Regions from separate parts of the Staphylococcus sp. SUC_1.2 genome, predicted to be linked through region 1. Evidence: riboswitches for the same ligand, from Rfam matches in the RefSeq annotation. Region 1 holds a riboswitch; each other region holds the start of a gene.
What was found. A riboswitch is a leader RNA that binds a small molecule or an ion and turns the genes downstream of it on or off. The one in region 1 is predicted to bind lysine.
Positions count from the first base shown of each region.

Region 1 (5,729 bases):
TCTGTGCCAGCAAATAAAACATCATGTTCGCCTACAATTGTACCGCCACGAACTGAATGAATACCGACTTCATCTTTTTCACGTTTTTCAGTTCGCTCATGTCGATCGTAAACAGGCGTTACATTTTCACGTAATTCTTTAATAACATCATAAAGTTTGACGAGTGTGCCACTTGGCGCATCCACTTTTTTATTATGATGAGCTTCAGTTAACTCAATATCATAATCTTGTAAAAGGGGAACAGCTGCTTCTAGAATTTTAGTTAATGCATGGACGCCATAACTCATATTTGCACTGAAGAAAACAGGCATACGTTCGCTTAATTGTTCTAATTTTTGAATCAGTTTTTCTTTTTCACCAGTAGTAGCAATCACTAAAGGTAATTCAAACTCTTCATCTAATAAAGGTAATAATAGATTAGGATTAGAGAAGTCGATCGCTACATCGGCTTCATTTTGTGCGTCTGCAATATGATGATAAGCTTTATATGGTGAATGTTGATGTTCTTCTGGCTCAATTGTACCAACAATCTCATGACCTTTTTCTTCTGCTAATCTGGCAACGCGTTGATTCATTGTGCCATATCCAATGAGTAAAATTTTCATTTTTATTCCTCCGTTTTAAATGCTTTATAAGCATTCACTAATACATTTGCTTTTTCTTTCTCTAGTGGTAATAAAGGTAATCTTAATTCATAATTTCCAAATCCTAAATGACTTGTTAGAGCTTTAATTGGAATAGGGTTGACATCAACTGAAAGTGCATCTAACAATTGACCTATCGGTTCAAAGTCTTTCTCAATTTCTTTCCCATTTTGTTTAGCATCATAAAGTGCTTGAAATTCTTTCGGAATAACGTTAGCAATGACAGAAATTACGCCATTACCTCCACGATTATAGAATTCTACGACATTATCATCATTACCACTGTAAAAAGCAAATTCATCTTGATGAATACGTTTTTTCACTTCTTCGTAATAGTTAAAGTCATTTGTAGCATCTTTAATAGCTACAATGTAATCATTATGACTTAATGTTTCGACTGTTTCAGGATCAATTGTCATATTCGTTCTTGAAGGTACATTATATAAAACAACAGGTAACTTAACTTCATTCGCGATGGTTTCAAAATGTTTAATTAAGCCACGTTGATTCGTTTTATTATAGTAAGGTGTGATTAACATAATACCATCTACACCTAATTCTTTAGCACGTAATGAAGCTTGAATAGATTTAGCTGTATTATTTGTACCAGTTCCAGCGATAATAGCCACTTGATGATTAACTTGTTTAATCACCGCTTGAAGTACTTTTTCTTTCTCTTCTTCTGTTAAAGTAGGGCTCTCTGCTGTAGTGCCGTTTACAATAATTGCTTTAACATTATTATCAAGTAAAAATTGAACATGTCGTTCTAATGCTTTATAGTCAACTTCATTATTAGTAAATGGAGTAGCAAGCGCTACACCTACACCTTCAAAAATATGTGCCATATTATCTAGCTCCTTTTAATTTAATGACTTGTTCTAACACTTGAACTGCATTTAAAGCTGCACCTTTAAGTAGGTTATCTGAAGTACACCAAACATGGAAAGTATTATCAAGTGAGTCATCACGACGAATTCTACCTACAAACACTTCATCTTTACCTGTTGAATTAATAGCTAAAGGATATTCATTATTTTCAGGATTGTCTACTAAAACAACACGATTATCGTTTTCAAATAAATCTTTAATTTCTTGAACTGTTGCCTCTTTATCAAGAGTAACATCAATTTCTACGCTATGACTATCTTGAACAGGTACACGTGCACATGTTGCAGTCACACGTAAGTCAGGTTGTCCTAAAATTTTTCGTGTTTCATCAATCATTTTTTGCTCTTCTTTTGTATATCCATCTTCTAAAAAAACATCAATATGTGGTAAAACATTATTATAAATAGGATGTGGATAAGCTTCTGGAGCTTTACCATTCGCACCTTCAGCTAAGTCTCTCTTACCTTTAACCCCTGAACCCGAAACTGCTTGATATGTTGTATAAGCTACACGTTTTAATCCAAAAGCATCGTATAAAACTTTAAGTGGCACGACCGACTGAATTGTTGAGCAGTTAGGATTAGCAATGATACCACGTTTAAATTCTGGTTGGTTAACTTCTGGTACAATTAAATCCACATCGTTTGTCATACGCCATTGACTTGAATTATCAATAACAATTGCTCCAGCTTTTTCGAAAATAGGGGCAAATTGTTTACTTGTTCCGCCACCTGCACTCATTAGCACGTAATCAAATTTTTCACTTGCTGCTTCTTCTGTAAGTTCTTGAACTGTATATGTTTTCCCTTGAAACTCAATTTCTTTACCTGCTGATCTTGCTGATGAGAATAATACCAACTCATCAAATTGGATATGTTTACGATCAATTGTTTCTAACATTTTTGTTCCGACTAATCCTGTTGCTCCAACTACTGCTAATCTTGTCATAAAAGAATCACTCCATTTAAATATTAATTGAATTTTGAATTACTTATTTTAACTTAAGTTTAAATATCAAAAGCATCGTATAGAACTTCAACCGCTTTATTTCCATTTTCTGCATCAATAACATAAGAAATACTAATTTCAGAAGTTGTTGTTTGATAAAATGGAATATTAGAATTAATTAACGTAATAAATGCTTTTGAAGCTACACCAGACATATCACGCATTCCTGAACCAATTAACGAAATTTTGACGTAAGCTTCATTAATTTTATAATCTAAAGCATCAAATGTTGTAGAAAGTTCCTCTAAGATACTTGAAATTTGTTGTACATCACTATCTTTAATAGAAAAAGATAGTTGTAAACCTTCAACATTTACGATTTGAGAAATCATATCCACATTAACTGAACCTTCATCTAAAGCAGTAAATAATTGAGTTAGAAGGCGATTATCTGGAAGAGGGTAACTAATTGTTACATGCATCATATGTGTATCTAATGCAACTCCAGTTACGGCTTTTTTTTCTAATATTTCTGTTCTTGGCATAATCCATGTTCCTTTCACATTTGATAACGTTCTACCTAAATACAAGGGGATATCATAATTTTTAGCAAGTTCTACACTTCTTGTTTCTAACACACCGGCACCTAAAGCGCTCATTTCCATCATTTCTTCATAAGACACATAATCTAAACGTTTTGCCTCACTCAAAATTCTTGGATCAGTAGCATAAACGCCATCAACATCAGTGTAAATTTCACAAGGGATTTGATTACTAGCTGCTAATGCAACAGCAGTCGTATCTGAACCACCACGACCAAGCGTAGTTAACTCTAATTCGTCGTTCACTCCTTGGAAACCTGCTACAACTAAAACATCCTTGTCTTTAAATTCCTTGTTAAATGTTTCAGGATTAATTTCTGCAATTCGACTTTTTAAATGATGACCTACTGTTTTGATACCTGCTTGATATCCAGTCATAGCTCTAGCACTTACGCCAATATCATTTAATACCATCGACAAATAAGAAACTGTTTGTTGTTCACCAGTTGTTAATAATAGAGCAAGTTCTTCATCTTTTGGTGTTGTTGTAAGATGGGAAACATTTTCCATTAATTGATCTGTTGTTTTGCCCATAGCACTTACGACAACAATAAGTTGTTCACCGTCATCTACACGGCGTTTAAGCATTTCTGCAATATTTTTTATCTTTGTAAAATCGGCGACAGATGAACCACCGAACTTCAAAACACGTCGTTTCAAGATTTTACCTCCTAGAATTTAGGGGCACACGTCATAAAAAAGAGCAAGTTCGGAATGTGCGAACTTGCTCGTAATTTATATACAAGTGATGCACTCCATTATTAAATAATAATGACAAACTCTCAGCTCTTAACCACAAAGTCCAACGAACGCTTACTGCGGTTGCAATTCGTTTCGGCATCGCACCCTTTCTATATTAGCCGTGGCAGACAGTATTCTAATATATACTAATGATTGATGCGCCTCATCAATTTCTTATTCAATTACTATGTTTTTAATTATACATAAGCACCTTTTAACTGTAAACCGATTTTTGTGATTTTTTGAAATAAACTGAAAATTATTAAAGTAATATTACTGTTAAAGAAAAGAGATAGTAATAATAAGTAATTTGTGTAAATAATAACAATAATTCGAAAATAATAGTATTTTATAAAAAAACTGTCGATAAAGTTCGTTATTTATCGACAGTTTTATGCATAGTTTAAATTTTAAAAATAGAAGATACCTTATTAAAATCCTGTTATTTTATTTTTGTAACACACCAATTTCTTTTAGATATTCTTCATATGGCAATTCTTTAGATAAACTACCTGGTTGGTTCAAGTCAATCACACGATTAGCGATTGTATTAATAAATTCAAAATCATATGAAGTAAAGATAATTGATCCTTTGAATGAAGCTAATCCATCATTAACAGCTGTAATGCTTTCTAAATCAAGATGATTCGTTGGCTCATCAAGTAGTAAAACATTGGCACTTGAAAGCATCATTTTACTTAACATACAACGTACTTTCTCTCCACCTGATAATACACTTGCTTTTTTCTTAACTTCTTCACCGCTAAATAACATACGTCCTAAGAAGCCACGTAAAAATGTTTCAGTTTGTTCATCTTCAGGAGCATATTGACGTAACCATTCAACTAAATTCATATCTACGCCTTCGAAGAAATCAGAATTATCTTTAGGGAAATAGCTTAATGAAGTTGTCACTCCCCATTTAAATGAACCTTCATCTGGTTCCATTTCACCAGCAAGTATTTTTAATAGGGTAGTTTTAGCAATTTCACTATCGCCAATTAAAATAGCTTTATCATTTGGATTCATAGTGAATGAAATGTTATCTAAAACTTTTTCACCATCAATTGTTTTTGAGATACCATCAACTACTAATAAATCGTTACCAATTTCTCTTTCTGGGGTGAATTTCACATAAGGATAACGTCTTGAAGATGGTTGAATATCATCAAGTTCAATTTTCTCTAATTGCTTCTTACGACTAGTTGCTTGTTTTGATTTTGACGCATTCGCAGAGAAACGAGCAATGAAGTCTTGTAATTCTTTAATTTTTTCTTCTTTTTTCTTATTTTGTTCTTGAGCCATTTTTTGAGCAAGTTGACTTGATTGATACCAAAAATCATAGTTACCAACATAGACTTTGATTTTGCCAAAATCTAAATCTGCAATATGTGTACATACATTATTTAAGAAATGACGATCATGAGATACGACGATGACAGTATTTTCAAAGTTAATTAAAAAATCTTCTAACCAACTAATGGCAGGAATATCAAGACCATTGGTAGGCTCATCGAGTAATAAAACATCTGGATCTCCAAATAAACTTTGTGCCAATAATACTTTTACTTTTTGATTATTTTCTAACTCTGACATTTGCTTATCATGTAAATCTGGGGTAATACCAAGTCCTGATAGTAGGGAAGCTGCATCTGCTTCGGCATTCCATCCATTCATTTCAGCAAATTCACCTTCTAATTCAGCTGCACGAATGCCATCTTCATCACTGAAGTCAGGTTTCATATAAATTTCGTCTTTTTCTTTCATCACTTCAAATAGACGTTCATGACCTTTTATAACTACATCTAATACACGTTCATCTTCATAAGCAAAGTGATCTTGTTTTAATACTGCTAAACGTTCATCTTTTCCAAGAGAAACATGACCCGTTTGTGAATCAATTTCT
Region 1 covers NZ_JANJPM010000031.1:17,884-23,612, forward strand. Annotated here, with positions in the region: gene dapB (4-hydroxy-tetrahydrodipicolinate reductase) at 1-605, opposite strand, end outside; gene dapA (4-hydroxy-tetrahydrodipicolinate synthase) at 608-1,489, opposite strand; gene NR218_RS10350 (aspartate-semialdehyde dehydrogenase) at 1,491-2,480, opposite strand; gene NR218_RS10355 (aspartate kinase) at 2,540-3,745, opposite strand; lysine riboswitch at 3,823-3,998, opposite strand; gene NR218_RS10360 (ABC-F family ATP-binding cassette domain-containing protein) at 4,271-5,729, opposite strand, start outside.

Region 2 (5,729 bases), on a different contig from region 1:
TATAAGCTAATAATTGTTTTACTCGTTTCATATCGCTTTTAGAAACTAATTTAGCTTTACGTAATTTACGTTTTTGTTTAGTGTTTTTATTTGCAAATAAGTGTGATGTGAAAGCTCTTGAACGTTTTAATTGACCTGAACCAGTTCTTTTAACACGTTTAGCTGCTCCACGGTGAGTTTTCATTTTTGGCATGATTCATTTCCTCCTAATAATAGTGAATTATTTTTCGTTAATAGGCGCTAACATGATAAACATTTGACGCCCTTCCATTTTAGGTTTCTGTTCAACAGTGGCAATATCTTTACATTCGTCAGCGAATTTTTCTAATACGCGCTGACCAATTTCCTTATGAGTGATTGCACGACCTCTGAAACGAATAGAAACTTTACATTTATCGCCTTTAGATAAGAATTTACGACCATTTTTCAACTTAGTTTGGAAATCATGTTCCTCAATAGTTGGACTTAGGCGTATTTCTTTAACATTGATAACTTTTTGTTTCTTTTTCATTTCTTTTTCTTTTTTCTGCTGTTCGAATTTGTATTTACCATAATCCATAATTCTTGCAACAGGTGGTTTAGCATTTGGTGCTACAACTACTAAATCTAATTCAACATGTTCAGCCATTTCTATTGCTTCTCGTTTTGATTTAACACCAATTTGGTCACCATTTTGGCCAATTAAACGTAATTCTTTAGCGCGAATCTTTTCGTTAACTTGCGTTTGATCTTTTGCTATGGTTGACACCTCCCAAAATTTTACGAAATTTTCCAAGCAAAAAGAGCGAGCATAGAATGCCCGCTCTTCTCTCATACACATATAATGTGTGACATGATTAACCTGCCAACTGCTTGATGCGTCGCTACAGGTGAGAAACGGGTGTTTCTACTTGGTACGTTTCGTATTCAACGTTAATTATCATATCAGTGTATATCATATAAGTCAACAATTATTTTAATATTAGTGATGTTTTACTTCATCCATTGAAACATCTTGTCTTAAATCTACTTTATCTAATGGAATTATCTTCGTTTTATATCTCAATTTATGATAAATAAAGAATACTAAGAAAACTGGGATTCCCATATATGTGATAATGAAGCGATTTAAATCGAAATGACCTGTTTTAATAAAATCAACATCTTGCCCGATTATGACAATCACACAGAGCAAGCCTGCGAATATAGGACCGAATGGGAACCATTTAGCTTTATACTTCAACTCCCTTTTACTATGATGTTGTTTTTCGAAAGCTCTTCTAAATCTGTAGTGACTAATTGCAATACCTACCCATGCGATAAAGCCTGTCATACCACTTGCAGCAACAATATATTCATATGCGTCACCACTTAGTTTTTGCACTAAGAAAATAATAACAACTAAAATCGCTGTCGCAAATAAAGATAAGTATGGCACACCATATTTATTCGTTTTACCAAATGAATGGAAAGCTAATTTATCTTTACTCATAGAATATAACATTCGTGTTGATGCATACATACCTGAATTACCTGCTGATAAAACTGATGTTAAAATAACTGCATTCATAAATGATGCCGCAAAAGCTAACCCAGCATTTTTAAACACGAGTGTAAATGGAGAAGTAGCAATATTATCATCGCCACCCATCAATGCATTACTATCGTAAGGGATTAACATACCTATAACAAATATTGCTAATATGTAGAATAATAATATTCTCCAGAATACTTGTTTAATAGCTTTAGGTACAGCGCGTTCTGGATTTTCAGATTCTCCAGCTGTAATACCAATTAACTCTGTACCTTGGAATGAGAATCCAGCAACTAGGAAGACGCCTAGAATTGATAATAAACTTCCACCTAAGTTACCACCTAGAATTGGTCCGTCACCTTTCGTAAATGTCTCGAAACCTACAAATTCTCCACCCATAATACCTAGTATCGTTAAAAGACCAATAATGATAAAGATAATGACTGTTACAACTTTGATTAAAGCGAACCAATATTCACTTTCACCATAAACTCTAACAGATAAAGAGTTTAGTGCGAATATAATAACTAAGAATATACAACTCCAAACCCATGCTGGAATACCAGCCATAGGTGTCCAATATTGAATGACTTGTGCAGCAATGGTTACATCTGCTGCAACTGTAATAACCCAGTTAAACCAATAGTTCCAACCTAGCGCAAATCCTAAAGATGGATCTACAAAACGTGTTGCGTAAGTACTAAATGAACCAGGCACTGGTAAATACGTTGCCATTTCACCTAAAGATGTCATGAGGAAGAATACCATAGCTCCAATAATCGCATATGCAATTAAAGCACCTAATGCCCCTGCATCGTGTATTGCTCCCCCAGAGGTCATAAATAATCCGGTACCGATACAACCACCCATTGCTATCATAGAAATATGGCGGTCCTTCAGTCCTCTTTTGATTCCATCATCTTGATTTTCGACTTTTTTCATAGAAGCTCCCTTTCTTACAGTAGAGGCTAACTAAAATAGTTTTGTTGTGTTATGCGATGATTATGAACGCATTCAAATTATACTTCCAAATAGTTTATAATTCTTTAAAGCATAAAAAAATGGTTGCATACCTTTAGATATGCAACCATCTGCTTAATCTATGTCGGTAGCACATCACAAATTGTGACAGTACAGTTTCTATTCGATAACTGTCCCAACAAATGATAATTAAGGGTATCATTCATTTCGGCATCTTTACCTTCCACACTTTCAACATACGTTCCTTAATAACTTCTGAAGTGTTACTAATTAAAGACGCAACCTCTAACTCTTTTTTTAATTAACTATATAGTAATATACATTAAGCTATCATTTTTATCAATACTATCTATGTTTTTTCAAACGAATTTCATCTACTAAATTCCAAATAAATTCATCTTTTTCAACTGTTTCTTGATCTTGAGAGCCGTATTTACGTACATTGACTTGATTGTTTTCAACTTCTTTATCACCAACAACTATTTGATAAGGTATTTTTTGCATTTGTGCTTCACGAATTTTGTACCCCATTTTTTCATTACGGTCATCAATTTCTACACGTACACCTTGTGATTTTAATTCATCTTGTAAATTTCTAGCATAGTCATAATGTAAGTCAACATTAACAGGTATTATTTCAACTTGTTTAGGTGCTAACCAAGTTGGGAATGCACCCTTAGTTTCTTCAGTTAAGAACGCTACAAATCGTTCCATAGTTGAAACTACGCCACGATGAATAACTACTGGACGATGATTTTCACCATCGCTACCGATGTATGTTAGTTCAAAACGTTCTGGCAATAAGAAATCAATTTGAGCAGTTGATAAAGTTTCTTCTTTACCCATAGCAGTCTTAACTTGAACATCTAGTTTTGGACCATAGAATGCCGCTTCACCAATTGCTTCAACATATGGTAATCCCATTTCATCGACTGCTTCTTTTAACATAGTTTCAGCTTTGTTCCACATTTCATCATCATCCATATACTTCTCTTTATCTTCTGGATCTCTGTAACTTAATCTGAATGTGTAATCTTCAAAGCCAAAGTCACTATATACTTCTTGAATCATGTTAACAACACGTTTAAATTCATCTTTAATTTGATCAGGTCTAACAAATATGTGTGAATCGTTTAATGTCATTCCACGTACACGTTGTAATCCTGATACAGCACCACTAGCTTCATATCTGTGCATAGTTCCTAATTCTGCAATACGGATAGGTAGTTCACGATAAGAATGAGGACGATTATTATAGACCATCATATGATGTGGACAATTCATAGGTCGTAATACCATTTCTTCTGTTTCATCTAATTTCATTGGTGGGAACATATCATCTCTATAATGATCCCAGTGTCCAGAAGTTTTGTATAACTCAACATTTGCTAACACTGGAGTATATACGTGGTCATAACCCATACTTACCTCTTTATCAACTATATAACGTTCAATTTCTCTACGAATTGTAGCACCATTAGGCAACCATAATGGAAGACCTGCACCTACTAATTGATTATTAGTGAATAGCTCTAAATCTTTACCAATTCGACGGTGATCACGCTCACGACGCTCTTCAAGCATCTCTAAATGTGCTTTCAAATCTTTTTTATCAAAGAATGCTGTACCATAAATACGCTGTAACATTTTGTTATTGCTGTCACCACGCCAATATGCACCGGCAGTTGAAAGTAATTTAAATTCTTTGATTTTTGAAGTTGAAGGAACGTGTACACCACGACATAAATCAGTAAATTCACCTTGCGAATACAAAGTAACACTTTCATCTTCAGGTATAGCGTCTATTAATTCCAATTTATAAGGATCATCTTTGAAGAATGATTTAGCTTCTTCTCTTGATACAACTTTACGTTCAATTTTATGATTTTCATCAACAATTTGTTTCATCGTTTTTTCAATTTTTTCAAAGTCATCTGACGAAACCTTTTCATCCATATCAAAATCATAATAGAATCCACCGTCTATAACAGGGCCAACTCCAAACTTAACATCCCCATATAAACGTTTTAAAGCTTGGGCCATTAAATGGGCAGTAGAATGACGTAAAACTTCAAGCGCTTCATCACTACCTGGAGTCACAATTTCAATTGAACCGTCTTCTTCTAACGGTCTAGTTAAATCGACCATTTGATTTTTAAATTTACCAGCAACCGCTTTTTTTCTTAATCCAGGGCTAATTGATTGTGCAATTTCTTCAGTTGTAATGCCTTTATCGAACGCTTTCGAATTTCCATCTGGGAATTGAACATTTATTTGATCCATTAGAAAACCTCCATAATTAAATTCTAATTTCAATTAAATTCTAATTTCGTTGAAATAAAAAACTCGCCCCCTAAAAAAAGGGACGAGTTCGTCGTGGTACCACCCTAGTTATTTAGCAATAGCTAAATATCTCTACTTAAGATAACGGTCTTGAGCCGGGCATTGATTACCAACACCTAATGATGAAGGAGTAATAATTTAATTTATTAGCTAATCTCTCATCATACATTAGCTCGCTGTATAACATGGATTAAATTATCATATCTTCAACTATTTCAACGATTAAGATTTATCTTAATTATACAATAGTTATTTTAAATTTCAATTGTTTCTTAAATTTTTACCATCCAAATAATATGGCGTTGATAAAGATTTAATTCTTTCAATAATTCTAGCGGCTTTTGTTTCTTCCGCACCTTCACGTGTGATAGATAAATGATGTTCTAGCTCTTCAAAATTTAAATTCGATGAGAAAAACGTTGGTAGTTCTTGAACCATGCGATAGTGTAATAATGGTCCAATTACTTCATCTCTAACCCAAGGTGTTACTTCTTCCGCACCTATATCATCTATCATTAATATATTTGCCTCTCTTATTCGTTGTAACTTTGTTTCATAACTCCCATCTCTGAAACCACTTTTGAGTGTGCGAATATATTCAGGTAAATAAACAATCGTAGAAGCAACACTTTTAGCTTTAAGTTGATTGGCAATTGCACCTAGAATAAATGATTTCCCTGTTCCAAATGGGCCGTGAATATACATTCCTTTTACATTTTCTCCATTAACTAATTGTTTACAGATATCATTTACATTTTTAGCAATAACTAATCGGTTCAAATCAGTGTCATAAATATCTTTCATCTTAGCGTTTAATGTATCACGTTGCATATGGTGTGATGTGATTAAGTGAGAATTAAATCTTTCTTCATCGTGTTTAATTTTGCAAGGG
Region 2 covers NZ_JANJPM010000005.1:5,106-10,834, forward strand. Annotated here, with positions in the region: gene rpmI (50S ribosomal protein L35) at 1-193, opposite strand, end outside; gene infC (translation initiation factor IF-3) at 221-748, opposite strand; ribosomal protein L20 leader region at 771-898, opposite strand; gene NR218_RS02785 (amino acid permease) at 962-2,455, opposite strand; lysine riboswitch at 2,615-2,790, opposite strand; gene thrS (threonine--tRNA ligase) at 2,840-4,777, opposite strand; gene dnaI (primosomal protein DnaI) at 5,099-5,729, opposite strand, start outside.
Region 2: linked by a shared signal. The riboswitch ahead of NR218_RS02785 (amino acid permease) and the one ahead of NR218_RS10355 (aspartate kinase) in region 1 are both predicted to bind lysine.

Region 3 (5,729 bases), on a different contig from region 1:
ATTCCTGAAGATGAGAATGTAACATTATATACTCAAGGTGAATTTACAGATTTATGCCGTGGTGTTCATGTGCCATCAACTTCAAAAATTAAAGAATTTAAACTGCTTTCTACTGCAGGTGCATATTGGCGTGGGGATAGCGACAATAAAATGTTACAACGTATATATGGTACTGCTTTCTTTGATAAAAAAGATTTAAAAGCACATTTAGACATGTTAGAGGAACGTCGTGAACGTGATCATCGTCGTATTGGTAAAGATTTAGAATTATTTACAAATAATCAACTTGTTGGTGCTGGTCTTCCACTATGGTTACCAAATGGTGCAACAATTCGCCGTGAAATTGAACGTTATATTGTAGATAAGGAAGTAAGCATGGGATATGATCATGTATATACTCCAGTTCTAGCTAACGTTGAACTTTATAAAACTTCAGGTCATTGGGATCACTATAGAGATGATATGTTCCCACCAATGAAATTAGATGAAACTGAAGAAATGGTATTACGTCCAATGAACTGTCCACATCATATGATGGTTTATAATAATAAACCACATTCTTATCGTGAATTACCAATTCGTATTGCTGAATTAGGTACTATGCATAGATATGAAGCAAGTGGTGCAGTATCAGGCTTACAACGTGTAAGAGGTATGACTTTAAATGATTCTCATATCTTTGTACGTCCTGACCAAATTAAAGATGAATTCAAACGCGTTGTTCATATGATACAAGATGTTTATGAAGACTTTGGTTTTGAAGATTACACATTCAGATTAAGTTACAGAGATCCTGAAGATAAAGAAAAATATATGGACGATGATGACATGTGGAATAAAGCTGAGTCTATGCTTAAAGAAGCAGTAGATGAAATGGGCTTACCATATGTTGAAGCTATTGGAGAAGCAGCATTCTATGGTCCTAAATTAGATGTTCAAGTTAAAACTGCAATGGGTAAAGAAGAAACCCTTTCAACTGCACAACTTGATTTCTTACTACCTGAACGATTTGATCTTTCTTATATTGGTAGTGATGGTGAAAATCACCGACCTGTTGTTATTCATCGTGGCGTAGTTTCAACTATGGAACGTTTTGTAGCTTTCTTAACTGAAGAAACTAAAGGTGCTTTCCCAACATGGTTAGCTCCAAAACAAGTTGAGATTATTCCAGTAAATGTAGATTTACATTACGACTATGCGAGAAATTTACAAGATGAATTAAAATCTCAAGGTGTTCGTGTAGAAATTGATGATCGTAACGAAAAAATGGGCTATAAAATTCGAGAGGCACAAATGCAAAAAATTCCTTATCAAATTGTAGTAGGAGATAAAGAAGTTGAAAACAACGAAGTAAATGTTCGTAAGTATGGCTCACAAGATCAAGAAACAATAGAAAGAGATGAATTTATCTGGAACTTAGTAGATGAAATTCGTCTAAAAAAACGTAGATAGTCTTGATAAAATAATATCCTTAATGTATATTACAAAGTAGTTAAATAAAAATGAGTTAGAGGTTGCATCTTTAAAAAGTAATACTTCAGAAGTTGATATGGAACGTATGTTGAAAGTATGAAAGGTAAAGATGCCGAAACAAATGATAACCATACTTATGATTTGTTGGGACAGTTATCGAATAGAAACTGTACTGTCACAGTTTGTGATGTGCTACCGATATAGATTAAGTAATGGGTGCATATCTTAACGGTATGTACCTATTTTTTAATTTGTAATTTGATTTACATATCATTTATAAAAATTAAATATGTTAATTATCTTCACATAACAAATAAATACTTAGCTAACCTCTACATTAAGAAAGGGAGCTTATATGAGTAAAGTTGAAAATCAAGATAGCGGTATGAAGAGAGGGTTAAAAGATCGTCATATCTCTATGATTGCAATGGGAGGCTGTATCGGTACAGGCCTATTTATGACATCAGGTGGTGCTATTCACGATGCTGGTGCATTAGGTGCGCTTATTGCATATGCAATTATTGGAGCTATGGTATTCTTTTTAATGACTTCTTTAGGAGAAATGGCTACGTATTTACCTGTTTCAGGTTCATTTAGTACCTATGCAACACGATTTGTAGATCCATCATTAGGATTCGCATTAGGTTGGAACTATTGGTTTAACTGGGTAATTACTGTAGCGGCAGATGTAACTATTGCAGCGCAAGTCATACAGTATTGGACACCTATGGCAGGGATACCAGCATGGGTATGGAGTTGTATCTTTATAGTTATTATTTTCGCATTAAACTCTTTATCTGTAAGAGTATATGGTGAAAGTGAATATTGGTTTGCACTTATAAAAGTGATTACAGTAATTATTTTTATAATTATTGGTATTTTAACTATATTAGGAATTATGGGTGGACATTTTGTAGGATTTGAGACATTTACTAAAGGTGATGGGCCAATCCTAGGTGGAAATCTTGGCGGTAGTTTACTTTCAATCCTAGGTGTATTCTTAGTTGCTGGTTTCTCATTCCAAGGTACTGAATTAATAGGTATTACTGCTGGAGAATCTGAGAATCCAGAACGTGCTGTCCCAAAAGCAATTAAACAAGTTTTTTGGAGAATATTATTATTTTACATCTTAGCCATCTTTGTTATTGGTATGTTAATTCCTTATAATAGTAATGCTTTAATGGGTGGAGATAACGATGTTGCAACATCTCCATTTACCCTTGTCTTTAAAAATGCAGGCTTAGCATTCGCTGCTTCATTTATGAATGCAGTTATTTTAACTTCAGTATTATCAGCTGGTAATTCAGGGATGTATGCATCAACACGTATGTTATATTCAATGAGTAAAGATAAATTAGCATTCGCTTCGTTTGGTAAAACGAATAAACACGGCGTGCCATATTTATCATTGATTGCTACTGGTGTACTTGTAGTCGTTATTTTCTTAGTACAAAAATTAAGCGGAAATGCTTATGAATACATTGTAGCTGCCAGTGGTATGACAGGCTTTATTGCTTGGGTAGGTATTGCAGTAAGTCATTATCGCTTTAGACGAGCATTTAATGTTCAACATCATCGTAAATCAGAATTGAAATATAAAGCGAAATGGTTCCCATTCGGTCCAATATTTGCAGGTATATTGTGTGTGATTGTGATTGTTGGACAAGATGTGGATTTCATTAAAACAGGGCACTTTGATCTTAATCGATTTATTATTACGTATATGGGTATTCCAGTATTTTTAGTATTCTTTATTTATCATAAATTAAGATATAAAACTAAAAAAATACCTCTTGAAGAAGTTGATTTAAGCCAAGATGTCTCAATGAATGAAGTAAAACATCACTAATTTCAAAAAACAATTGACATGCTTAATAAAACTTGATATGATTAGTATCGTTGATTACGAAACGAACCAAGTAGAAACACCCGTTTCTCACCTGTAGCGACGCAAAAAGCTGTTGGCAGGTTAATCATGTCACACAATTATTGTGTATGAGTGAAGAGCGGGCAAATATTGTCCGCTCTTTTTGCTTGGGAAAATTTCGTAAAATTTTGGGAGGTGTCAACCATAGCAAAAAATCAAACGCAAGTTAACGAAAAAATTCGCGCAAAAGAATTACGTTTAATTGGCCAAAATGGTGACCAAATTGGTGTTAAATCTAAAAGAGAAGCTCTTGAGATGGCTGAAAGAGTTGAATTAGATTTAGTAGTTGTTGCACCAAATGCTAAACCACCTGTTGCAAGAATTATGGATTATGGTAAATATAAATTCGAACAACAGAAAAAAGAAAAAGAAATGAAGAAAAAACAAAAAGTTATCAATGTTAAAGAAATTCGTTTAAGTCCAACTATTGAGGAACACGATTTCCAAACTAAGTTGAAAAATGGACGTAAATTCTTAACTAAAGGTGACAAATGTAAAGTTTCTATTCGTTTCAGAGGTCGTGCAATTACACACAAAGAAATTGGTCAACGTGTTTTAGAAAAATTTGCAGACGAATGTAAAGATATTGCCACTGTTGAACAAAAACCTAAAATGGAAGGGCGCCAAATGTTTATTATGTTAGCGCCTGTAAACGAAAAATAATTTACTTTTATTAGGAGGAAATGAATCATGCCAAAAATGAAAACTCACCGTGGAGCAGCTAAACGTGTTAAAAGAACTGGTTCAGGTCAATTAAAACGTTCTAGAGCTTTCACATCTCACTTATTTGCAAATAAAAATACTAAACAAAAACGTAAATTACGTAAAGCTAAACTAGTATCTAAAAGCGATATGAAACGCGTAAAACAATTGTTAGCTTACAAAAAATAATTAATATTACTTTCGAACGATGATAAAGCGATATATTTAAGGAGGAATTTAACATGCCACGAGTTAAAGGTGGAACAGTAACAAGAGCACGTCGTAAAAAAACGATTAAATTGGCTAAAGGTTACTTCGGTTCAAAACATACATTATATAAAGTAGCAAAACAACAAGTGATGAAATCAGGTCAATACGCATTCCGTGACCGTCGTCAACGTAAACGTGATTTCCGTAAATTATGGATTACACGTATTAATGCAGCTGCACGTCAACATGATATCAGCTATTCTCGTTTAATGAACGGCTTGAAAAAGGCTGACATTAACATTAACCGTAAAATGCTTTCTGAAATTGCTATTTCAGACGATAAAGCTTTCGGTGAATTAGTATCAAAAGCTAAAGATGCTTTAAAATAATTCATATTTAAAAGCCAATAAGGTAACTATAAAACCTTATTGGCTTTTTTTATTTACTTTTATTCATCAAATATTCTTTAATAGAATTATGATAAGTAAACGAACCAGTTAAATATCATTGTGATTTAAATCATTGGTTTGTTAAACTATTAAAAAAAGAATATTAATTTCAAGGAGTTAACTATGTCTAAATTTGATGAACAAATCATCGTCGTATCAAGAGAATTATTATTTGATAATGAAAAAAATGCATTTAATGGATTCTTATCGAAAAACGATGGTCAAGGTGAAGAAATATTTAATACGTTTAAAAATTATGAAGTAAAAAGACGTGGAGATATGGAAGAAGATCCATCTTATAAACAACTTATTTCATATTGTCTTTTAGAAAATGAAAATGATGAAATCTTAGTATATCAACGTTTAAGTGGTGGCGGAGAAGAACGCTTACACGGACAGTCTTCAGTGGGTGTTGGTGGACATATGAATAATGTTGTTGGCGCCGATTCAATTAATGAAGTTTTAAGAGTGAATGCACAAAGAGAACTTAATGAAGAAGTAGGATTATCTGAAGATAGATCTCAAAATATGGAATATATTGGTTTTATTAATGATGATACTAATGCAGTAGGTAAAGTTCATATAGGTGTTGTTTTCAAAATTAAGGTGAAATCTAGTGATGTAGAAGTTAGAGAAACCGACACTTTAAAAATTAATTGGGTATCACAAGAGGAAATAAATGATTTAAATCATTTTGAATCATGGAGTGCGTTAATTTTAAAAGATTTAAAATAAAGGGGGCTCAATATGTCTGATATTATCCCTTTTCCTCAATCAAAGCAAAAATTATATCATAATATTTTAAATGCACAACAACAAAATAAATATAAAGAAATGTATCAATTGTTTGATATATATGAAGCCTCATTCGAGTTAGATAATCAATTATCTTTGATTAAATGTGACATGTTAAATGAATTAGGGTTATATTTAGAATTAAGAGAAGAAGCAATTATTTTCTTAAAAAA
Region 3 covers NZ_JANJPM010000001.1:169,973-175,701, reverse strand. Annotated here, with positions in the region: gene thrS (threonine--tRNA ligase) at 1-1,452, shown strand, start outside; lysine riboswitch at 1,501-1,676, shown strand; gene NR218_RS00910 (amino acid permease) at 1,829-3,322, shown strand; ribosomal protein L20 leader region at 3,385-3,512, shown strand; gene infC (translation initiation factor IF-3) at 3,536-4,063, shown strand; gene rpmI (50S ribosomal protein L35) at 4,091-4,291, shown strand; gene rplT (50S ribosomal protein L20) at 4,345-4,701, shown strand; gene NR218_RS00890 (NUDIX domain-containing protein) at 4,885-5,496, shown strand; gene NR218_RS00885 (hypothetical protein) at 5,509-5,729, shown strand, end outside.
Region 3: linked by a shared signal. The riboswitch ahead of NR218_RS00910 (amino acid permease) and the one ahead of NR218_RS10355 (aspartate kinase) in region 1 are both predicted to bind lysine.